DNA from 3 places in the Mesorhizobium sp. M1428 genome. Region 3 is predicted to be linked to each of the others. Evidence: predicted binding sites of a transcription regulator. Region 3 holds the regulator's gene; each other region holds the start of a gene.

Region 1 (7,887 bases), on a different contig from region 3:
TCGAAAAGGTCGGCATGGCGCACAAGGCCGATGCCTGGCCGGCGACCCTGTCAGGCGGCCAGCAGCAGCGCGTGGCGATTGCCCGGGCGCTGGCGCCTTCGCCGAAAGTCCTGCTCTGCGACGAGCCGACCTCTGCGCTCGATCCGGAACTGGCGCAGGAGGTGGTCGACGTGCTCGGCAAGCTCGCCAGCGAGGGCACGACCATGGTGATGGCGACGCATGATCTGCGGCTCGCCTCGAAGATCGCGCGGGAAGTGGTGTTCCTCGATGCCGGCAACATCGTCGAACAAGGCCCGGCCGCGGTGCTGTTCAGCAACCCGGAACGCCAGCGGACCAAGCGGTTTATCGCCACGCTGAAGCAGGAGGCGGAAAGGGAGGGCGGTCGCGAGAGCTAGAACGGCCATCGCCAGTCAGCCAAATAGAAAAGTCAGCTAAAACAAAAAACCCGGCGCGAGGCCGGGTCTTTCTGAATTCGAAGGCGAGAAAAAATCAGGCAGCTTCTTCCTGCTCGGCTTCCTCGTTGTCGGCCTTGGCGCCGCGCTTCGGACCCTTATTGAGGTTCACCTCGATGAGGCGCACCGCTTCGGTCTCCGACATGCGGTTGACGGCCGCGATCTCACGGGCCATGCGGTCAAGCGCCGCCTCGTAGAGCTGGCGCTCGGAATAGGACTGCTCCGGCTGGTTGTCGGCGCGATAGAGGTCGCGCACCACTTCCGAGATGGAGATCAGATCGCCGGAGTTGATCTTGGCATCATATTCCTGGGCGCGGCGCGACCACATGGTGCGCTTGACGCGGGCGCGGCCCTGCACGACCTTCAGCGCGCGCTCGACATAATCCTCTTCCGACAGCTTGCGCATGCCGATCGAGGTCGCCTTGGCGACCGGCACCTTGAGGCGCATCTTGTCCTTCTGGAAGTCGATGACGAACAGCTCCAGCTTGTGGCCCGCGACTTCCTGCTCATCGATCGAGACGATCTGGCCGACACCATGCGCCGGATAGACGATGTACTCGCCGGTCTTGAAACCGTGGCGCGCTGCGGTGGACTTCTTCTGCGGGGTGATCGTTGCCATTACGCCCTGAACTCCTTGTTGTGGTACCGGCATCGTGCCGGCCCGAACTCGTGCGACCGGGGTGACCGGTCCTTAGCCACACAACGATGAACTCACCGGAAAGGCCAGGACCGGCAAATCGCAACATTGCGACCGCCTGCCCCAGATCGCTCTGGTCCGGATTGAGAAATTCACCTTTCAGTGATTTGGGGCGTTTGCGCCATAAATCGACGTTGTGTCACCGGCATGTTTGGTTTGATATAACACAAAAAGTCGGGAGAATCAAGGTTTTGCTGCACGCGCGAAGGCCATGCGCCGTCGCCGCCTGTCAAGGCAGTTAATGTATCACGTCTGTTACGCGGCGTCAGGCCGCCGCAGCCGGCAGGCTCGTCAATCGCCTTCGCCGGGCTCCGGGGAGAAATATTTCTCGAACTTGCCAGTTTCGCCATCGAAGTTTTTAGCGTCGGCCGGCGGCTCCTTCTTGGCGGTGATGTTAGGCCATTTCTCGGCATATTCGGTGTTGATCTGCAGCCATTTGTCGAGGCCCGACTCGGTATCGGGCTTGATCGCATCGGCCGGGCATTCCGGTTCGCAGACGCCGCAATCGATGCACTCGTCCGGGTGGATGACGAGCATGTTCTCACCTTCGTAGAAGCAGTCGACCGGACAGACCTCAATGCAGTCCATGTATTTGCATTTTATGCAATTGTCGGTCACGACATAGGTCATTGGTCGGCTCCGGGACGTCCCATTTTGTTGGGCTTTTTTGGTGAGGTAACGCCTTTGTCCGCTGGTGGCAAGGGCGGCCCTTGCCAGCGGTGCCGCGGTTTCCGGAATGGAATTCCAGAGGGCCGGCAAAGCGGACGTTCGAGTTTGCTCAATCGTCGCCGAGCAGGTGGTCGGTCTGGCGGCGTTCTTTCTTCGTCGGGCGGCCGCTGCCGGCCTCGCGCAACGGCGGCACCGCATCGGGAAGCGCCTCGCCCTTGGGCGCGGGGGGCGGCGACATGTCCTCGTAGAGCAGGCGGGCCTCTTCGGCCGGGCCACGCCGTACGCCGGTGCCAAGGACTTTCCAGACGAAGATCCGCCGCTCCAGCGTGATGGTCAAAACGTCGCCCGGCCGGACCGTATCGGAGGCCTGCGCTGCTTTGTCGCGATTGATGCGGACCCGTCCGGCGACGACCAGCTTGGCTGCCAGCGTGCGCGACTTTACCGCGCGCGAGAAGAACAGCCACTTGTCGATGCGCTGGCGGGCATCAGTGACCATCGGACGAGCAGCTTACTTCTTCAGCTGGTCGCGCAACGCGGCGAGCTTGGCGAAGGGCGAGTCCGGATCGAAGCGGACCGGGCGTTCCTCACGCGGCTTTGGCTGGAAGGCGGGCTTTGCGCCTTGGGCGCCGCCTTTGCCGTCCTGTCGGCCACCCTTCCAGTCGGGCCGGTTTTCGCGCCGGTCGGGGCGTTCGCCTTGCGGCTTGCTTGCGCGCTCTGCCGCCTCGCCTTGCGGCCTCGGCTTGAACTTGCTGCGGTCGAAGCGCGGCTTGCCGGCGCCGTCGCGCTGGTCGTGGCGCCCCTGACGGGCAGGCCCGTCGCCCGGCGTCGGTTGCGCGCCGGCATCTACCGGCGCATCGCTGCGGCCGCCCGGCGCAGCTTGACCATTGCGCGCACGATTGTCCCGATGATTGTCCCGGGGGCGGTTGTCATGCTGGCGATGACGTGGGCGCTGGTCGAAACGAGCCTGCCGCCACAACAGGATGGGTTTTGGCTCCTCGGCTTCTGGAGCAGCTTCGCCGGCGACGGCTTCCGCCGTTGCTGCAGGTTCGGGGGGCGATGCTTCCGTAGTTTCGAAAACCGGCGGCTCTGCCGGTGCCGTAGCCTCAGTTTCCGCCCCAAGTTCCGCCCTTGGCTCAGCCGCTGGTTCCGCAGGCGCTTCAGCAGTCGCCTCGGCGGCGGGCCGGGCCTCTTGCGTGACTTCTGCCGCAGCTTCTGGGGCTGGAGCTTCCGCGACAGGCTCTGCCGCCGCTTCGGTCGCGGCTTCGGCTGCTGCCTCCGCAACTGGGGTCGCATCCGACACTGGCTCGGAAACCTCCGCCGGCGGCTCTGCCGCGGCAGATGCTTCCGCCATCCTCGCCTGCTCGGCTCGCGCAGCCTCTTCCGCCGCCTGCTTTGCAGTGGCAGCGTCACGCGCGGCACTGTCCTGTGCTTCGAGCCGCGCCTTGACCTCGGCTGCCGGTTTGGCATCGGCGCGATAGCCGAGTCCCTTCAGGATTTCTTCCATGTCGTCGGCGGTGGCGCCGAGGATCGACATCATCGGCGGCGTCACCATGAAGGATTGGCCGTCATAGGCGCCGTCGGGGCGAGGGCCGAGGCCCGGCTTCCAGTTGGTCGCCGGCCGGATCAGGTCGGCCAGTCGTTCGAGAATATCGACGCGTACGGCACGCCGGCCAAGATTGCGGTAGCCGGCAAGCTTGTAGAAGGTCTTGTCGAATGTGGGATCGATGACCACCGAGGTGCGGCCGGAGGCCAGTGCGTGAACGACATCGCCGAAGCCGGGCTTGTCCTTGCCGTCGTTCCTCAGTGCCCACAGCAGCGTTATCAGCCCGGCCGGCGCCGGTTTGATCAACGCCGGCACGAAGACATGGTAGGCGCCGAAGCGCACGCCGAGACGGCGAAGCGCCGCGCGGCCTTCCTGGTCGAGCGACTTCATCTCGTCGGCAATGTCGCGACGGTTGATGAGGCCGAAATGCTCGACAAGCTGGAAAGCGATGCCGCGGCCGATGCCGGTGATCTGCTCGGCATTCTTGAGATCAACCAGCGGCTTCAGCAGGGATTCGATCTGGAAATTGACGAAGCGCTCGGCGCGCGCCGCAACCTTGTCGCGGGCCGGGCCGGTGAGTTGCTCGTCGGCGAGCAGAACGAGACGCGGCTTCAAAGCGTCTTCGCCGGCAACCAGCGTGCCGATCGGGGCGCCGATCCAGCGCAGCGTGCCATCCGAACCCAGCGCAATGTCGCCATTGGCAGAGGCGCCGAAGCGCTCGGCCCGCGCCTCGAACTCGGCGGCAAGCGCCTTCTGCGCCGCCGCCCGCACTGCCTTGGCATCCTCGCCGCCGGCGCTCTGGTCGGCGGTGAAGCGGAAACCCTGCAACTCGCCGACGTGATGGCCTTCGACGAGGACGGTTCCGGTTGGGCTGATTTCGGCTTCAGGCATCGTGTTTTCTCTAAGGCGCCGCATGAGGACGGAAGTCCTGCGGTCTACAAAACGTTTCGTCAACCGCTCATGCAGCGCATCCGACAATCTGTCTTCGATTTCGCGCGTCTTTTCCTGCCAGTGTGCCCGATCGGCCAGCCAGCCGGGCCGGTTGGAAACGAAGGTCCATGTGCGGATCTGGGCAATCCTGTGCGATAGCGTGTCGATGTCGCCTTCGGTGGTGTCGGCACGGCGCACCTGCTCGGCCATGTAGTTCTCGTCGACATGGCCGTGCCTGGCAAGGTCCATGTAGATGGAGGCGATCAAGTCGGCGTGCTGGGCCGGCGCAATCTTCCTGTAGTCGGGCAGCGCGCAGGCTTCCCACAGCAGCGCCACGCGCCTGGCATCGGTGGTGAGTGCCCGGACATCCTCGTCGCGCGACAGATGCTCGAGCGCCTGCGCGTCTACTGCCGGCAGTGCGCGCGTCAGGCCTTCGACCGGGGCGTTGGTCTCGATCGAGCGCTTCAGCGCATCGAGGTTGGCGAAATCGAAATGCGCGGTGCGCCACTGCAACACTTTCACCGGGTCGAAATCATGTGCCTCGATCTTCTTGACGAGTTCCTCATCCAGCGGATCGACCTGGCCGGTGACGCCGAAGGTGCCGTCGCGCAGATGCCGGCCGGCGCGGCCGGCAATCTGGCCGAGCTCGGCCGCCGTCAGGTTGCGGTACTGGTAGCCGTCGAATTTACGGTTCTGGGCGAAGGCGACGTGGTCGAGGTCGAGGTTGAGGCCCATGCCGATGGCGTCGGTCGCGACGAGGTAGTCGACGTCGCCCGATTGGAACAGCGCCACCTGGGCGTTGCGGGTGCGCGGGCTGAGTGCGCCGAGCACGACGGCGGCACCGCCCTGCTGGCGGCGGATCAGCTCGGCGATGGCATAGACCTCGTCGGCGGAGAAGGCGACGATCGCGGTGCGCCGCGGCAGGCGGGTCAGCTTCTTCGAGCCGGCATAGGCAAGATGCGATAGCCGCGGCCGGGTCACCACCGACACGCCTCGCAGCAGGCGCTGCAGGATGCCGTGCATGGTGGCCGCGCCCAGTAGCAGCGTCTCCTGGCGGCCGCGCAGATGCAGGATGCGATCGGTGAAGATGTGGCCGCGTTCGAGATCGCCGGCAAGCTGGACCTCGTCGATGGCCACGAAGGCGGCGTCGGTCTCGCGCGGCATCGCTTCCACGGTGCAGACCGAGTATTTCGCGCCAGCCGGCTGGATCTTTTCCTCGCCGGTGATGAGCGCAACCTTATGGGCGCCGACCTTCTCGCAGACGCGCGTATAGACCTCGCGGGCAAGCAGCCTGAGCGGCAGGCCTATGACGCCGCTTTCATGCGCCACCATGCGTTCGATGGCGAGATGGGTCTTGCCGGTGTTGGTCGGGCCGAGCACGGCCGTCACGTCTCGACCCGACAGGATCAGCGGTTCAGTGTGTTTCGGATGGATGTTCATCGGCCTGGAAATAAGGCTCTCTGCCTCGCATTGTCGGGAGCGCGCCCATATTGGCCGCGTATGACAGGCGACACATAGGGATTTCGGGCGCGAAGCGAAAGCGGAATGTGCCGAGGGCGGGCCGATTGGTCGCTTCAAAGCCAAAAATCTGTTCCCGATTAACAGTTGGAACGAGTCTGGAACGAATCAGCGACGAATCACTGACTCGCGCTGATTCAGGTTTTGTTCACGGCTACATCTGGGCTTTCTGCCGGCGAATCTCACCACATGCTGAATCACGGAAACTGGCCCGATTCATGCAGGCGGCATCCAAGCCAGCACCACGGTTAACCTTTGCTGGTGAATGATCGTGGCCGGCCAACCTGCTTCGCGCAACATTATGAAATTATTGATGTTTCCTAATGCGCTTTAATCATTTCGAGGGTGTTTTCAGCTCTCGCCGTTAACGTTCCGCTCAAAGCCGGAACGAATCGGCGACGAATCAGAGATAGGCGAAGTTTCTTGGTTTGTTCACCGCAACATGTTGTGTTGTGAACAGCTTTTCCACCGAGAATCCACAGGCTGCTGGGCGGTTTTTGCACAGGCTGCGCAGCGGCCGTTAACCTTTGTGTACTGGTTCGGCACACGCGGCATCATGGCCATCGGGTCGACGCGCTTAGTGCGTGAGGCTCAGAACTCGGCCAACCATGCCGAATGGCTTGTTCAGGATACGTCCGCTCCGACGGCATATCGCTGCAATGTGGGGCCAACGTTCTGGATGATTTCGTCTTGAGACAGGGCGACGACCGGCGGAAGCCGCAGCAGGTACCGGCACATCGCCAGTCCCAGCAACTGGCTGGAAATGAGCCCGGCGCGCCGGCCCGCATCGGCGGGATCAGCGACCGCCGCAACCAGTGGCCTCACCTGGTTGGCAAATACATCGCGCAACTTTTCGGCGGCAAATTCGTTCGACGTCGCCGAACGCAGCAGAATTACCATGCCGGTACCGTTGGCCGGATCTTCCCAGATTTCGAGAAATCGCCTGATCAGTGTCTTACCGATGTCGGTCCGGTCGATCACCCGTAGTGCGGGCAATTTCAGATCGACGACCGCCGCCCTGGCAAACAACTCGTCCTTGCTGCGGAAATAGCGGATCACCATGGCCGGATCGATCGAAGCATGCGCCGCGACGTCACGGATCGAGGCGCCGTCATAGCCGCGTTCGGCGAACAGGAGCTTCGCGGCCTCAAGTATCTGAGCCCGGGTGCGATCCGACTTGCTGGGTTTCTTCGACTGATTCTCGGTCATGAAAATGCATATGCCAACGGTCGTTGACAAATGCAATGGCTTCGGCTAAAAAGTCAACATATGTTGACAAATGGAGAGAGAAAATGTTGCCCGATACAACGGAAATCCTGATTATTGGCGCCGGCCCGACCGGCTTGGCGCTGTCCATCGTGCTGCACCAGGCCGGGGTCGACCATGTTCTGATCGACAGGCTTGGAGAGGGCCTTCAGACCTCGCGGGCTGGCGTCATCCACGCACAGACGCTGGAAGCGCTGGAGCCGCTGGGCGTCACACAGCGGCTGAGCGAGCTTGCCCCGAAGCTGCAGAATTTCGCCATCCGCGACCGCAACAGGGCACTGCTCAAGCTCGATTTCGGAAGGCTTCCGTCGAGGCATCCCTATCTGATGATGCTGCCTCAGAATCTCACCGAGCAGGTGTTCGCCGAGCGGATTGCCGTCCTGGGCGGCGTGATCCACCGCATGGTCGAGGCCAAGGCCGTGGTTCAGGACACTGACGGTGCGTGCGTGACGGTGGTCGAGAACGGCTGCGAGAAGATCATATCGGCACGCTACGTCGTTGGCGGCGACGGTATGCACAGCCTGGTGCGCAGCTCGGCCAGCGTCGAGTTCGACGGCGCGGCCTACGAGGCGTCGTTCGTTCTCGCCGACGTTCGTCTCGACTGGCCGGTTGGGCCAACCGAGGTGTCGCTGTTCTTTGCGCCAGCCGGGCTGGTGGTGGTGGCGCCGCTCCCAGACGGATCGTACCGCGTCGTCGCGACAATGGACGACGCGCCGGAAAAACCCGCGGTCGCAGACATACAGGCGCTGCTGGACAGCCGCGGACCGACCGGCAAACGAGGCCGGGTGCTCGACCTGAAATGGAGCTCGCGT
Region 2 (7,887 bases), on a different contig from region 3:
CCACGTCATGACCAATCCGGCGATATCAGACCGCGACGGCAACGAGGTACCGGAAGGCATCATGGATGCGGCGCTGACAGCGCTGATCGCGCTGCATGACATCGGCGTGAACGGGCGCCGCGCCAACTCCCGCGCCGGCTCGATGTATATCGTAAAGCCCAAGATGCACGGGCCCGACGAAGTCGCCTTCGCCGTCGAGATTTTCGACCGCGTCGAGGCGCTGCTCGGCATGGCCAAAAATACCATCAAGATGGGCATCATGGACGAAGAGCGGCGCACCACCGTCAACCTCAAGGAGGCGATCCGCGCCGCGAAAGACCGCGTCGTCTTCATCAACACCGGCTTCCTCGACCGCACCGGTGACGAGATCCACACCTCGATGGAAGCCGGCCCGATGATCCGCAAGGGCGACATGAAGCAGGCCGCCTGGATTGCCGCCTACGAAGCCTGGAACGTCGACATCGGGCTGGAATGCGGATTGGCCGGCCACGCCCAGATCGGCAAGGGCATGTGGGCGATGCCCGACCTGATGGCGGCGATGCTGGCCGAGAAAATCGCGCACCCCAAGGCCGGCGCCAACACCGCCTGGGTGCCATCGCCGACGGCGGCGACCCTGCACGCCACGCACTACCACAAGGTCGATGTCCACGCCGTCCAGAAGGCGCTGAAAAGCCGGCCCAAGGCCAGGCTCGACGACATCCTGTCGGTGCCGGTAGCAAGGCGGCCGAACTGGTCGCCTGAAGAGATCCAGAAGGAGCTCGACAACAACGCGCAAGGCATTCTGGGCTATGTCGTGCGCTGGATCGACCAGGGCGTCGGCTGCTCGAAAGTGCCAGATATAAACGACGTCGGCCTGATGGAGGACCGCGCCACGCTGCGCATCTCTTCGCAGCACATCGCCAACTGGCTGCATCACGGCGTCTGCACCCGCGAGCAAGTGATGGAGACGATGAAGCGCATGGCGGCGATCGTCGACCGCCAGAACGAAGGCGATCCGCTCTACCGGCCGATGGCACCGGATTTCGACAAGTCCATCGCCTTCCTCGCCGCCTGCGATCTCGTCTTCAAGGGCCGCGTCCAGCCCAACGGCTACACCGAACCGGTGCTGCACGCGCGGAGATTGGAACTGAAGGCGAAAGAGCAGGCGCGATAGTCGCCAGCGTTCCCCTCCCCCTCGAGGGGAGGGTGGCCCGAAGGGCTGGGTGGAGTCCTGCGTGAAGTGCGCCGACTCCCATTCCGGCGACAGGAACGGGAACGAGGATTGTCTTAGCGACCGATAACGGGTGCCATCTGATCTGCCGCATATCGAGGAGACGTTAAAGGCAGAGCACGTCACCGGCGACCCCACCCGGCTCTTCGCGGCCACCCTCCCCTCGAGGGGGAGGGAAACCTACGCCGCTTGTGCCATCCGCTCCGAGCTCATGCGGTAGGAAATCGCCTCGGCCAGATGGATGCGGCCGACCGTCTCGCTGGCCTCGAGATCGGCCAGCGTCCGCGCCACCTTCAAGACGCGGTGATAGGCCCGCGCGGAAAAGCCGAGCTTTTCGCTGGCATCCCTCAGCAGCGACAGGCCGGCGGCATCGGGCATGGCGATTTCCTCGATGACCGACGGCGAGCAATGCGCGTTGGTGGTGGCGGAGGTCGCGCCGAGCCGCTCGAAGCGTTCACGCTGGATCGTACGGGCACGAGCGACGCGCAGTGCCACGGCTGCACTCTTCTCCGCCCGGTCCGGCCGGATCAGATCGCTCGCCGAAACCGCCGGCACCTCGATCCTGAGATCGATGCGATCGAGCAGCGGGCCGGAAATGCGCGCCTGGTAGTCGGTGCGGCAGCGGTCGCCGCGCAGGCAGCGATAGCCCGGCTCGCCGGCCATGCCGCAGCGGCACGGGTTCATCGCCGCGACCAGCTGAATGCGCGCCGGATAGGTGGCGCGGTGGTTGGCGCGCGCGATCATGCAGTCGCCGGTCTCCAGCGGCTGGCGCAGCGCATCGAGCGCCTGCGGCGAGAATTCGGGAAACTCGTCGAGGAACAGCACGCCGTGATGGGCAAGCGAGGCCTCGCCCGGCCGCACGCGCAGGCCGCCGCCGACCATCGCCGCCATCGAGGCCGAATGATGTGGTGCCCGGAACGGCCGCCGGTCGGTCAACTTTCCTTCGCCGAGTTCGCCGGCCACCGAGGCGATCATCGAGACTTCGAGCAATTCCCTGGGCGCCAGCGGCGGCAGGATCGACGGCAGCCGCTGCGCCAGCATCGATTTTCCCGACCCCGGCGGCCCGACCATCAAAAGATTGTGGCCGCCGGCTGCCGCCACCTCCAGCGCCCGCTTGGCGGTCTCTTGGCCCTTGATGTCGGCAAGGTCGGGCAGGTCGCGCGCCGAAGCATGGATGCCGGCTTCCGGCCGCGACAGGACCTGCGTGCCGCAAAAATGATTGGCGATGGCGATCAGGCTGCGCGGCGCCAAGATGTCGAAATCCTTGCCGGCCCAGGCCGCTTCCGGCCCGCAGGCGAACGGGCAGATCAGGCCCTTGCCTTCGGCATTGGCGCCGATCGCCGCCGGCAGCGCCCCGGCCACCGCGGCAATGGTGCCGTCGAGCGACAATTCGCCAAGCACGACATAGCCGGCCAGCATGTCGCCCGGAATGGCGCCGAGCGCCGCCATCAGCCCGAGCGCGATCGGCAGATCGTAATGGCTGCCTTCCTTGGGCAGGTCGGCGGGCGCCAGATTGACGGTGACCTTCTTCGATGGCATCGACAGGCCGGATGCATGAAGTGCTGCCTGCACCCGCTCGCGGCTTTCGGCTACAGCCTTGTCGGCCAGGCCGACGATGTGCATGTTGACCTTGCCCGGCGCGATCATCACCTGCACGTCGACCGGCACGGCCTCGATGCCCTGGAAAGCAACCGTGCGAACCCGCGCCACCATGTCGTCACCCCGGATGCAGGCTTTTGCCCCAAGCCTTTGCGATCATGCCGCGAACGGCGTCACCGGAGACAACCACAGATTTCCGGCGAAGGCAAGAACATTTGGGGAACATGCTGAACGCAACGGCTGCAATGTTTGCAACGCGGCGCTCCCGAAGCGACTAGTTACGCTTGTCCTCCACCGCATCCCAGAACAGGCTGGCGATGTCGGCGCCGCCGAAGCGCCGCACTTCGCGTATGCCGGTCGGTGAGGTCACGTTGATCTCGGTCATGTAGTCGCCGATGACGTCAATGCCGACAAGGATGAAGCCGCGCTCCTTCAACGAGGGGCCGATGCGGGCGCAGATCTCGCGTTCGCGTTCCGTCAGCTCGGTTTTTTCGGCGCGGCCGCCGACATGCATGTTGGAGCGCGAATCATGCTCGGCCGGCACGCGGTTGATGGCGCCGACCGGCTCACCGTCGATCAGGATGATGCGCTTGTCGCCGGAGCGCACCTCCTTGAGGTAGCGCTGCACGATGTACGGTTCGCGGAACATCTGGCCGAACATTTCGAGCAGCGAGGCTAGGTTGCGGTCGGCCTCATGCAGATGGAAGATGCCGGCGCCGCCATTGCCGTAGAGCGGTTTGACGATGATATCGCCGAACTCCTTGCGGAACGCCGCGACCTCGAGCGGGTCCTTGGTGATCAGCGTGTCCGGCATCAGGTCGGGAAATTCGGTGACGAAGATCTTTTCCGGGCTGTTGCGCACCCAGGCCGGATCGTTGACCACCAGCGTTTTCGGATGGATGCACTCGAGGATATGCGTGGTGGTGATGTAGTTCATGTCGAACGGCGGATCCTGCCGCAAAAGGATGACGTCCATCTCCGATAGGTCGGTGCGGACTTCTTCGCCCAGCGAATAATGGTTGCCCTTCTCGTCGCGGACCTGCATCTCCTCGATACGGGCGAACACCTTGCCGTCGCGCAGCGACAGCCGGTCGGGCGTGTAGTGGAACAGCTGGTGGCCGCGCCGCTGCGCTTCCAGCGACAGCGCAAACGACGTGTCGCCGGCAATCGACACGGTGGAGATATGGTCCATCTGGACGGCGACTTTCAGGGGCATGGCAGCTCTCCGGCGCACTTGGGGCGATCCACTTGGATGCACAAAGTACGCTCCAACACTTTTGAATCCATGCATCGTGCTGTCGGAAAATCGATTCCGATTTTAGGGCCGATGCATCGACGACAGCGATATAAGGAAATCGGCGGCTTCTGCCAATCGGCCAAGGTCATGATGAGGCTGCGCTTCGCTTGGCGCAGATCCAATGCGATGCCTTCAGCGGTCGAAGACCAGCTTGGAATAGCCGAGGAAGGACAGCGCCATGGCAACCAGCGAGGCGGCCGCAAGAGCTATCAGCGGCGACACCATCGGCAGCGCGAACAGGATGGCGCAATAGACGAGATAATTGACGATGCTGGTGGCGATGCCGACGCCGCCGTAGCGTGCGCCCTCTTGCGCGATGCCGCGGCTGGAAGGCGAGAAGGTCAGATGGCGGTTGATCAGCCAGGTGACGGACAGGGCAAAACCGATCGAGATGATGCGAGCCGCGAAGGGGCCAAGCGGCGCTATCGTCAGCACCAGCCAAAGCACCGCCGCGTCGGCGACGAAGCCGATGCCGCCGGCGACAATGAAGCGGGCGAGGCGTCCCATTTAGAAATCTAAGCCGCCCGCGGGGTCTTGCGCGGTCCGGCCTTCAAAGTCGCGAGCGCGCTTGCACGTTCACGTTCGACACGACCGGAAGGCATCGACAGATAGAAGATGCGCTTCTGCTCGGCCCGGCCGCGCGACACCGAATCGAGGATTACCCCGGTCACCGCCGCCAGCATCGACAGCAGCAGCAGCCCGACCGACAGTACCCAGGTCGGCATGCGCGGCACGAGCCCGGTTTCGGCGAACTCGATCAGCACCGGCGCCATCAGGAACAGGCTCGATGCCAGGAAAAACACGGAAAAAGCGCCGAAGAAACGCAGCGGCTGCGTCTCCTTCATCAGCATGGCGAACATCCACAGGATCTTCGCGCCGTCGCGAAAGGTCGACAGCTTCGACGAGGAGCCTTTCGGCCGGCGGCCGTAGTCGAGCCCGATCTCGCTGACCGGCAATTTCAGCTGCGAGGCGTGCACCGACATTTCGGTCTCGATCTCGAAGCCGCCGGAAACGGCGGGAAAACTCTTGACGAAGCGCCTGGTGAAGGCGCGGTAACCCGAGAAGATATCGGTAAAGTCCGAGCCGAACAGCCGCTTGTAAAGGCTGTTGAAGATGCGGTTGCCGAAGGCGTGGCCCGTCCTGCCGGCATCGTTGGCGACGCCGCGCCTTGTGCCCACCACCATGTCGGAGCGCTCGGTCAGCAGCATGTTGATCAGTTGCGGCGCGTCCTCCGGCGCATAGGTGCCGTCGCCGTCGGCCATCAGGTAGATGTCGGCCTCGATGTCGGCGAACATGCGGCGCACGACATTGCCTTTGCCCTGGCGCGGCTCGCGCACCACGATGGCGCCGGCGGCGCGGGCTCGGAGCGCCGTCAGGTCGCGCGAATTGTTGTCGTAGACATAGATCGCGGCGGAAGGCAGCGTTTCGCGAAAGCGCCGCACCACTTCGCCGATCGTCAGCTCCTCATTGTAGCAAGGCAGCAGCACGGCGATGCTCGGCTCATGGCGCACTTCTTGTGGCATTTTCGTCTCCGGATGCCCTGTGAGGCCCCTGACCGCTCAAACGCCGGCCTCGCTCGGGCGGCTTTACTATTTATTGAAGCTGTTAAGGCTAGGTTTAAACCGCCCCGTATTCCTTCCAAAGGTCCTGATATGAGCACAGCCGACGATGGCGCCTCCAGTTGGAGGTCCGAGATCGCGCTGGCGCTGCTTGCCACATTGCTGGCGCTGGCCGTCAATGCCTTTGCCGGCTTCCCGGAATTGACCAATGCCGGCGGCGACAACGACAATCTGCTGCGCCTCGTCGAAGTTCGCGACGTGCTGGCCGGCCAGGGCTGGTTCGATCTGCACCAGTACCGGATGGGCCTGGAAGGCGGCTTCGTCATGCACTGGTCGCGGCTGGTCGATGCGCCGATCGCCGCCATCGTCATCGCCGTATCGGCCCTGACCGGCAGCGCGGCCCTTGCCGAGAATGTGGCTCAAGTGCTGTGGCCGGCGCTGCTCTTCTGCCTGACCGTGTTTTTCACCGCCCGCGCCGCGCGCAGCTTTGCCGGTGACGGCGCCGTGCTGCCGGCTGTCGTCGTCGGTGCCGCCGCACTGTATTTCCTCGGCATTTTTTCGCCTGGCGCACTCGATCACCACAATGTCCAGCTGATGCTGAGCATGGCCAGCCTGAGCCTTCTGCTTGAAGCGCCGTCGCGCAGGGCGGCGGCATTGCTCTCCGGCCTGTGCGCCGGATTGATGCTGGCCGTCGGCATGGAAACCGCGCCTTATGTCGCCACCGTCGGCGCCTCTGTCGCCACGCTGTTTGCCCTCGAGGCCAATGGCGAGAGGCTGATCGCCAGGGATTTCGGCCTCGGCTTTGCCGGCGTGTCCGCTCTCGTCTTTGTCGCCACCATTGCGCCATCCGCCTGGGGCCAGGCGCAATGCGACGCCTTCTCGACCGTGCAGTTCGTCGTCGCAGCGATTGCCGGAACCGGCCTTGCGGCGATAGCGTCGATCGAGCCCGCCGGCCGCACGCGTGGGCGGCGGTTCGCCTCGCTTGGCCTGCTTGCACTGGCATTGGGCACTGTCGTCGTCCTTTTGTTTCCGCAATGCCTGGCAGTGCCCTATGCCAATCTCGATCCGCGCCTCAAGGAGCTATGGCTTGATCACATCGACGAGGCGCAGTCGCTGTTCAAACTGCTCGCCGAGGATCCGGCCGAGGTGGTCGCGCGCTATGCCACGCCGCTCATTGCGCTCGTGCTGATGGCGCTTCGCCTTGGCCGTGGCGGCTGGCGACGGCAGGACAGCCTTGTCGGTGCGCTGCTTGTCGTGGCGTTCATCGTCAGCGCCTGGCAGGTGCGCGGTTCGACATTCTCGATCGCCTTCGCTGTCATCCCGCTTGCCGCCTGGATTGCCAAATGGCGTCAACGGGCCGAGGCCAGCCCGTCGCGTGGCGTGGCGCTGCGCATGGCTGCCGCCTGGCTGGTTTCGGTGAATGCGGTCTGGACTGGGGCTGCCGCGGCGACCTCGGTAGCCTTCGACGACAGCAAAGCCACGGCCGATAATGGCACCGATGTCGCTTGCCACCGCATGGCCTCCTTTGCGGCACTTGGCCGCCTGCCCGGCACCACGGTGCTGGCAATTTCCAATCTCGGATCGCCGATCCTGGCCTATTCCGGGCATCGCGTTTTCGCCGGGCCTTATCATCGCAACGTCGCCGGCAACCTCCTGGTGCTCGATGCCTTCCTTGGGTCCGATGCCGATGCCAGGACGATCCTGGCGGATCATCACGTCGGCCTCGTCGCGCTGTGCCCCGGCAGCGCCGAAAGCAAGCTCCTCGCCGCCAAGGCGCCGGCAGGCTTTCTTGCCGGGCTGATGCGCGGCAGCGTGCCGGAATGGCTAGCGCCGGTTGCTGGGACCAGCGGAGCTGCCGTCGAATTGTACCGCGTCCGGCCGGGCAGTTGATCTATCGGCGGGCCGTGCGGCCTTTTGTCGGACATAAGTCCTGATAATCCACTCTTTCGCCCTTGCCCGCCCGACACGGCTGGATAGGATGCGCGCCGGCCGACCGAGATCATTGGACCGGGAGAGAATTCATGACGCCATCGGCACGTTTTGCCGACCTCGAAGACGCTTCGGTGCTGATCACCGGCGGCGGCTCCGGCATTGGTGCTGCGTTGACCGAGGGATTTGCTCGCCAGGGGGCAAAGGTCGCCTTCATCGATATCGCCGACCGTCCGAGCCTGGCGCTGGCCGATCGGCTAGACAAGGAGCTCGGCCGGCGGCCGCTCTATCTC
Region 3 (7,887 bases):
TCGGTTCCGAAATCTCGACGCGGCTGACGGGTCGCGTCGTATCGTACGAGCCCATGGCGAGCGGCCGCATCAGGCTGACGATCGATGTGATCTCAACCGCCAGGCCGACACTGCGTTACATGCCGGAACGGGTCCGCGTTTCGGCGATGAAAATACCGGCTGAGCTGACCGCCGGTTCCGAGATCGCCGGCTATGTGCGGCTGCTGCCGCCGACCGGGCCGGTGCGGCCCGACAGCTATGATTTCTCCTTCGACAGCTATTTCGCCGGTATCGGCGGCAGCGGCTTTTTTCTCGGCAATCCGAAAGTCGTGTCGTCGGGCAGCATGCCGCTTGCCGCGCGGCTTTCTTCTGCGATCGAAGACGCGCGCGAATCCATCGCCGACCATATCCGCAGCCGCATCGGCGGCGCCGAGGGCGAGATTGCTGCTGCGCTGATCGTCGGCGTGCGCGCCGGCATTCCCGAGGAGATCAACGAAGCGATGCGGCGTACAGGCATCTATCACATCATCTCTATCTCGGGGCTGCATATGGCGTTGGTCGCCGGCACCATCATGGCGCTGCTACGCGGCGCCTTTGCGCTGTTTCCCGATTTCTCATCGCGACGGCCGGTCAAGAAATATGCCGCGGCCGCCGCGCTTTTTTCGATTGCGGCCTACCTCGTCTTTTCCGGCATTGTGGTAGCGGCCGAACGCAGCTTCATCATGCTGGCGGTGATGCTTATCGCCGTGCTGTTCGACCGGGCCGCGCTCACCATGCGCAACCTGGCGATCTCGGCCATCGCGGTCATTCTGGTGTCGCCACACGAGGTGGTCGGTCCGAGCTTCCAGATGTCCTTCGCCGCGACGGCGGCCCTTGTCGGCGCCTATGCCGGCTGGTCCGACTACCGCGCCGGCAGGGCCACCACGCCGCCGCCGCGGCGGTCGCCGCTACGCCTCGCCACGCGAAAGGTCCTGCTGGGCATGGGCGGCCTGGCGATGACCTCAATCATTGCAGGGAGCGCCACGGCGCTTTTCGCCATATGGCATTTCCAGCGCGTGGCGCCGCTCAGCCTGTTGGCCAATCTGGCCATCATGCCCATCGTCTCACTGGTCGTCATGCCCTTCGCCGTCCTCAGTGCGCTGGCGATGCCGTTCGGCGCGGATGGGCCTTTCCTATACGTGATGGGCAAGGGGCTGACGGCGATGATCGCCCTGTCCGGGTGGATCTCCGAGCGCTCGCCAATCGATGCGGTTGGGCTGATTTCGCTGAGATCCGTCCTTTTGGTGACGATCGCCCTTGTCATTGCCAGCATGGCGACGACCTGGTTGCGGCTGGCGGCACTTCCTTTTGCGCTCGCCGGCTTGCTAACGACAACCCAGACGCGCGTACCCGATGTATTGATCTCGGAGGACGCACGGTTGGTCGCGCTGCCGATCGACAGCGGTGAACTCGCGGTCAACCGGGCACGCCCGAATGAGTTCACCATCGACAACTGGAAACGCGCGCTCACATCAGAGGCTATCGTCGCGCCGGAAACACCTGGAAAGAACGATCCGCAATTCGACATTGCCGATCCGGCCGACCTACCGCCGGGTATGCCGTTCATTTGCACGGACGGCCTCTGCCTTGCCAGGCATCCATCCGGCGCGATCATCGCACAAGCCAAGGACCGCGATACTGCGCGGCCAGCCTGCGCCTTTGCCAGTTTGATCGTCATCGACGACGCCACCGCCCATAACCCCTGCTACTACGACCGGCTGGTCCTCGTCGTCACCAAACGGCAACTGGCGCGCGCGGGAAGTGCCGCCGTCTATTTCGATCCACAAGCTGCAACACGCGCCGAAATCCGTTTCGCGGTCGAAAAATCATACCGGCCCTGGCACGTGCAGCGGAAATTTTCACGCGCGGCACGGGGCCTGCCGCCATACCGCAGGGCCGACAAACCCAAAGCCGGCGCCAAGGGCGGAACTCAGTAGCGGCGGATCAGTCCGACGAGCTTGCCTTGCACCTTGACCCTGTCTGGTCCGAAGATGCGCGTCTCGTAGGCCGGATTGGCGGCTTCCAGGGCGATCGAAGCGCCCTTGCGGCGGAACCGCTTCAGCGTCGCTTCCTCCTCGTCGACCAGTGCCACCACGATCTCACCGGGGCTCGCCGTATCGGCATTGCGGATGATCACCGTGTCGCCGTCGAAAATGCCAGCCTCGATCATCGAATCGCCTTTGACCTCGAGCGCATAATGCTCGCCGCCCATGATCATATCCGGCGGCACCGAAATCGAATGCGTCTGGTGCTGGATGGCGTCGATCGGCACACCGGCGGCGATGCGGCCCATCACCGGGATCGAAACGGCGGCGACGACATCGTCGTCATTTCCGGCCGCAGGGACGCGCGACGATGTCGGCTTGCCTTGCCGCGGACCGCCTTGCCCAAGACTGCCCTGGATGACACTCGGCGAGAACTTGCGTGCCGCATTGAGGCCGGGGGCGATCGAGTCAGGCAGGCGCAGCACCTCCAGCGCACGGGCCCGGTTGGGCAAACGGCGAATGAAGCCGCGCTCCTCCAGTGCCGTAATCAGCCGGTGGATTCCCGATTTGGAAGCCAGGTCGAGCGCTTCCTTCATCTCGTCGAAGGAAGGCGGGATACCGCTTTCCTTCAATCTTTCGTGGATGAACATAAGCAGTTCGTGTTGTTTGCGTGTCAGCATAGCGACCCCCAACAGAATCAGAAAAACAAACCCAGAACAAACACTATCTGTTCCAGTTGTGTTCCGCAACTGTTTAAAGTTTAATGAATGCGTTAAGGCTCGGGAAACAAACGACGTCCCCTAACCGGGGTACCCCACTTTCACCGTCGCGAGCCTCATCGCCTTGATTCTGCTTTCGTTTGCGCCCTTCTGGCTTCCCGGAAGGCCACATTGGCATCGGCCGTCGGTCGGCGGAGGGCACGGAAGTGAACCCCTATCGAGTGTGCGGTTTGGTCAATGCACCGTGAACGAAACGAACTCAAAACGCCAACCTCGGGTTAAGTCCTGGTTTCCACCGCCTGGTTAGGCTGCTTCTCGCCGGTGGAGCCTTCCTGCGCGCAACCAGGTGATGGAAGAACAGTCGATGCGTATCCGGCGTTGCATTGAATTTTGGGGGAGCAGGCAAATCATGACAGGAATTCCCGATCTCGCGGCCATAAAGGCGATGGATGCCGCAGATCCGCTGCGCGCGATGCGCGACCGCTTTGTGTTGCCGCAAGGAGTGATCTATCTCGACGGCAATTCGCTAGGAGCTGCTTCACGTGCCGCTTTCGATGAATTGCGCAAGGCCGCGACCGAAGAATGGTCGCATGATCTCATCCGCGCATGGAACACGGCCGGCTGGTTCAACATGCCGCTTGAACTTGGCGACCAGCTCGGGCGCCTGATCGGTGCCGCGGCCGGCCAGACGGTGGTCTGCGACACGACGTCGGTCAACATCTATAAACTGCTGCACGCCGCCATGGCCATGCGACCGGAGCGGCAGGTCATCGTCGCCGAGGGCGATAGTTTTCCGACGGACCTCTACATGGCTGAGGGTGTGGCTTCGACGCGAAAGGATACGCTGCTGCGCCTCTCGGGGGTCGACGCGCCGAGCATCGAAGAGCTGATCGACGAACGCACCGCTGTGGTGCTGGTCAACCACGTCAACTACAAGTCGGGCGAACTGCGCGACATGCCGGCGCTGACGCGCAGAGCCCAGGAAGCCGGGGCGATGATCGTCTGGGATCTCTGCCACACCGCTGGAGCGATGCCAGTCGAGCTCGACAAGGCAAACGCCGATTTTGCCGTTGGCTGCACCTACAAATATCTGAATGGCGGCCCGGGCGCGCCTGCTTTCATCTATGCGGCTGAGCGGCATCTTGCCGACATCCAGCAGCCGCTCACCGGCTGGTGGGGCCATGCACGGCCCTTCGCCTTCGAGCCAGGCTATGCGGCCGGCACCGGCATCCGCCGGTTTCTGTGCGGCACGCAGCCGGTCCTGTCGATGCGCACGCTTAAGGGCGCGCTCGACATCTGGAACGATGTCGACATGACGGCGGTGCGCAAGAAGAGCATCGCGCTGGCCGATCTGTTCATCGAGCTTGTCGAGGCAAAGTGCGGCACTTACGGGCTCACGCTCGAAAGCACGCGCGATGGGGAAAAACGCGGCAGCCAGATTTCATTCATGCATGAGCATGGCTACCAGATCATGCGCGCGCTGATCGAACGTGGCGTGATCGGCGATTTTCGCGCGCCATCGACCATGCGCTTCGGCTTCACCCCGCTCTATGTCGGCTATGCCGATGTCTGGCAGGCCGTCGAAGTACTTGAGGACATCCTGCGCACCGGTGCATGGAAGGATGCGCGCTTCGCCATCAAGACGGCTGTCACTTGAGATTGATGCGAGAGCTGGAGCCGTGAGGCTGGCGACGACGCGCCGCGCGATGCTCACGCTACGTCGCAAGGCCATATTGCCAGGGGAGGGCGCAGGGTGTTCGAACGTCACATTGCCGATTGGGACAACGCCTATGCCAACGGCGCCAACATAGCCAGCAGCGATCGCTGGCCGGCGGCCTGGGTTGAGCCCGCTCGGGTTTTCCGCGACGTGCTTTCGACCGAGGGCAGGGCGCGGCTCGACTTGGCCTATGGCGATAAGCCACGCAATCGGCTCGATCTTATCCTGCCGGCCACCAAGCCCAAGGGACTCGTGGTGTTCGTCCATGGCGGCTACTGGATGGCATTCGACAAGAGTTTCTGGTCGCATCTTGCCGCTGGCGCTGTTGATCGCGGCTATGCGGTTGCGATGCCGTCCTACACGCTCTGTCCGCAGATACGCGTTGCCGGCATCGTCAAGGAAGTCGGCGCGGCGATCGGCACAGCGGCGGCGATGGTCGCAGGGCCGCTGATGCTGACCGGACACTCGGCCGGCGGCCATCTTGTTAGCCGGATGGTTACGGCGACGACGCCGCTGGCGCCCGAAGTGGTCCGGCGCGTTCGTCACGTGGTGTCGATCTCGGGGGTGCACGATTTGCGCCCGATCATGCGCACCGGCATGAACGAGACGCTGGCGATCGATGAGGCCGAGGCGCAGGCCGAAAGTCCGGTGCTGCTGCGCCCGATGGACAAGGCCTGCCTGACCTGCTGGGCCGGCGGCGGCGAGCGCGCCGAATTCCTGCGCCAGAGCGCGTTGCTGGCCAACATCTGGATCGGCCTGGGTGCCGCGACCAGCTCGGTGGTCGAGCCTGACCGGCATCATTTCAACATCATCGACGGTTTGGCCGATCCAGACCATCCGCTGACCCGGACCTTGATCTCGGAGTGAGGCAGGTTCAGCGTAGCATCAGCACGTCGCAGGGGGAGCCCGCCGCCGCGGCAGGCGCGAACGGCGCGCGGACGATCAACCCGTTGGCATCGGCCAGCATTTTCAGCATCGAGGAGTCCTGGATGCCGAACGGCGTCGCCACGAGCGTACCGGCATCGTCTGTGACAACAGCCCGCACATAATCTTGCCTGAGATCGTTGGCCGGCATGGCAGCACCGAGCCGCACCTGACGTATATCCTGCTGAAAGGCGCGGCCGCCGAGCCGCGCCAGCAGCGGCTTGAGGAAGAGCTGGGTGCAGACCAGGCTTGCCACCGGATTGCCGGGCAGGCCGATGCAGCGAATGTCGCCCAGCCGCCCGAACATCAGCGGCTTGCCCGGCCGCATGGCGATCTTCCAGAAATCGAGCGTCATGCCTTGCCCGGTCAGGACGTCATGGACGAGGTCGTGGTCGCCGACCGAGGCACCGCCCAGCGTGACGATGACGTTCGCGCCAGCCTTCACGGCCTTTTCAACCAGCGCAGCGATCGCCTCCCTGCGGTCCGGCGCGATGCCAAGGTCGAGCGCGCGCGCACCGATCGACTGTGCGGCGGCGGCGACACCATAGGCGTTGGAGGAGATGATCTGGTTGGGGCCAAGATTGCTGCCCGGCGGCAGCAATTCGTCGCCGGTCGCGATAATGGCGACCAGCGGCCGCTTGACCACGGCGACCTCGGGATGGTTGGCCGACGCCGCGAGCGACAAGGCCGCCGGATCGAGCAGGCGGCCTTTGGGCAGCAGGACATCGCCCTTGGCGAAATCGAGCCCGAGGCGGCGGATGTTTCGCCCCTGCACCGTCGGCTCCGTCACTTCTACGACACCGCCGCCGAGATCGCGGACGTTCTCCTGGATGACGATGGTGTCGGCACCTTCGGGAAGCGGCGCGCCGGTGAAGATACGCACGGCCTGCCGCTGCTGCACCGTTCCGGCAAAGCCGCGTCCGGCCGGCGCCATGCCGACCACCGAAAGCTTTGCCGGTACGGACGCGATGTCGGCCACCCGCACGGCATAGCCGTCCATGGCGGAGGCGTTGAACGGCGGCTGGGTGCGGAGCGCCACAACCGGCTCCGCCAGCACGCGGTCGGCGGCATCCAGCAGTGCGGCGCGTTCGCCCGGCAGCGCTGCTGCGCCGTCCAGCAGGCGCTCGAGCGCCTCGGCAACCGGGACCAGCGCCATTATCGGCCTGCCCCGGTGGCCCCGCCTCCGGTGATCTTGTAGTCGCCGGATTTGCCGCCGGTCTTTTCAACCAGCCTGATGCCGGAGATGACCATGGCGCGGTCGACCGCCTTGGCCATGTCGTAGATGGTCAGGCAAGCGACCGAGACGGCACTCAGAGCCTCCATCTCAACGCCGGTCTTGCCGGTGACGCGGGTCAATGCTGTCACCTTCAGGCCGGGCAGCGCGGCGTCCGCCTCGATATCGACAGATATCCTGGTCAGCAGCAGAGGATGGCAAAGCGGGATCAGTTCGTGCGTCTTCTTGGCCGCCATGATGCCGGCAATGCGCGCGGTGCCCAGCACGTCGCCCTTCTTGGCGTCGCCGGCGAGGATCATGTCCAGCGTCTCGGGCCGCATCGCGACAAAACCTTCCGCAACTGCCGTGCGCACCGTCTCAGCTTTGTCGCCGACATCGACCATATTGGCTTCGCCCTGCGCGCCAAGATGGGTGAGGGCGGCCGCCATCCTCAAACGGCCTCTGCCGGCGCCTTGCCCGTCAACAGCAGGCGCGTTGCCGCGGCCACGTCCTGCTGGCGCATCAGGCTCTCGCCGACCAGGAAAGTCGCAATGCCGCTCTGCTCCAGCCGGCGGCAATCGACGTGCGAAAAAATACCGCTCTCGCTGACCAGATGGCGGTCGGCCGGCACCATCGCTACCAGCCGCTCCGAGGTCTGTAGGCTGGTTTCAAAGGTCCGGAGATTGCGGTTGTTGATGCCGATCAGCCGCGACGACAGCTGCAGCGCGCGTTCCATTTCAGCCTCGTCATGCACTTCGACCAGCGCGTCCATGCCGAGCCCGAACGCTGTCGCTTCGAGTTCTCTTGCCAACGCGTCGTCGACGCTGGCCATGATGATCAGGATGGCATCGGCGCCCCATGCCCTGGCCTCGTAGACCTGATAGGGGTCGAACAGGAAATCCTTGCGCAAGGCAGGCAGGTCGACAGCAGCGCGCGCAGCGGTGAGGAACGCGGGCGCCCCCTGGAAGGAGGGCGCGTCGGTCAGTACCGAAAGGCAGGCGGCACCGCCTTCCGCATAGGCCCTGGCCAGCGCCGGCGGATCGAAATCGGCGCGGATCAGGCCTTTCGATGGGCTAGCCTTCTTGATTTCGGCAATCAGCGCGAACCCGCCGGATTTGCGCTTTGCCTCAAGGGCGGAAAGAAAGCCGCGCGGCGCGTCGGCATCCGTCGCCTGTGCCTTGATCTCGGCAAACGGCACGCGCGCCTTGGCCGCCGCGATCTCGTCGCGCTTGTAAGCCTCGATCTTGCGCAGGATGTCGGACATAATTCTAACCGTTCGAAATCTCGACCAGCCTGTCGAGCACTTTCAGC

Evidence for each region. Region 3 encodes LexA, which represses DNA repair genes until DNA is damaged. Its sites were predicted from a motif close to TGTTCNNNNTGTGTTCNG; they were not measured.
Region 1: a site for LexA is predicted at 5,898-5,915, ahead of NKG60_RS19060 (helicase-related protein). Genes of this name have one in related genera too.
Region 2: a site for LexA is predicted at 3,017-3,034, ahead of NKG60_RS07090 (YifB family Mg chelatase-like AAA ATPase). Genes of this name have one in related genera too.

Annotation. Positions count from the first base shown of each region.
Region 1 is NZ_JAMYKT010000013.1:21,420-29,306, reverse strand. It holds gene NKG60_RS19080 (amino acid ABC transporter ATP-binding protein) at 1-395, shown strand, start outside; gene NKG60_RS19075 (CarD family transcriptional regulator) at 490-1,071, opposite strand; gene fdxA (ferredoxin FdxA) at 1,441-1,779, opposite strand; gene NKG60_RS19065 (RNA-binding S4 domain-containing protein) at 1,928-2,314, opposite strand; gene NKG60_RS19060 (helicase-related protein) at 2,327-5,731, opposite strand; gene NKG60_RS19055 (TetR/AcrR family transcriptional regulator) at 6,434-7,018, opposite strand; gene NKG60_RS19050 (FAD-dependent monooxygenase) at 7,102-7,887, shown strand, end outside.
Region 2 is NZ_JAMYKT010000004.1:6,220-14,106, forward strand. It holds gene NKG60_RS07085 (malate synthase G) at 1-1,153, shown strand, start outside; gene NKG60_RS07090 (YifB family Mg chelatase-like AAA ATPase) at 1,391-2,923, opposite strand; gene gshB (glutathione synthase) at 3,084-4,025, opposite strand; gene NKG60_RS07100 (GtrA family protein) at 4,239-4,613, opposite strand; gene NKG60_RS07105 (glycosyltransferase) at 4,622-5,629, opposite strand; gene NKG60_RS07110 (GtrA family protein) at 5,759-7,555, shown strand; gene NKG60_RS07115 (SDR family NAD(P)-dependent oxidoreductase) at 7,687-7,887, shown strand, end outside.
Region 3 is NZ_JAMYKT010000005.1:155,216-163,102, reverse strand. It holds gene NKG60_RS09625 (ComEC/Rec2 family competence protein) at 1-1,955, shown strand, start outside; gene lexA (transcriptional repressor LexA) at 1,949-2,683, opposite strand; gene kynU (kynureninase) at 3,132-4,379, shown strand; gene NKG60_RS09610 (hormone-sensitive lipase) at 4,476-5,306, shown strand; gene NKG60_RS09605 (molybdopterin molybdotransferase MoeA) at 5,314-6,519, opposite strand; gene moaC (cyclic pyranopterin monophosphate synthase MoaC) at 6,519-7,025, opposite strand; gene trpC (indole-3-glycerol phosphate synthase TrpC) at 7,028-7,840, opposite strand; gene trpD (anthranilate phosphoribosyltransferase) at 7,845-7,887, opposite strand, start outside.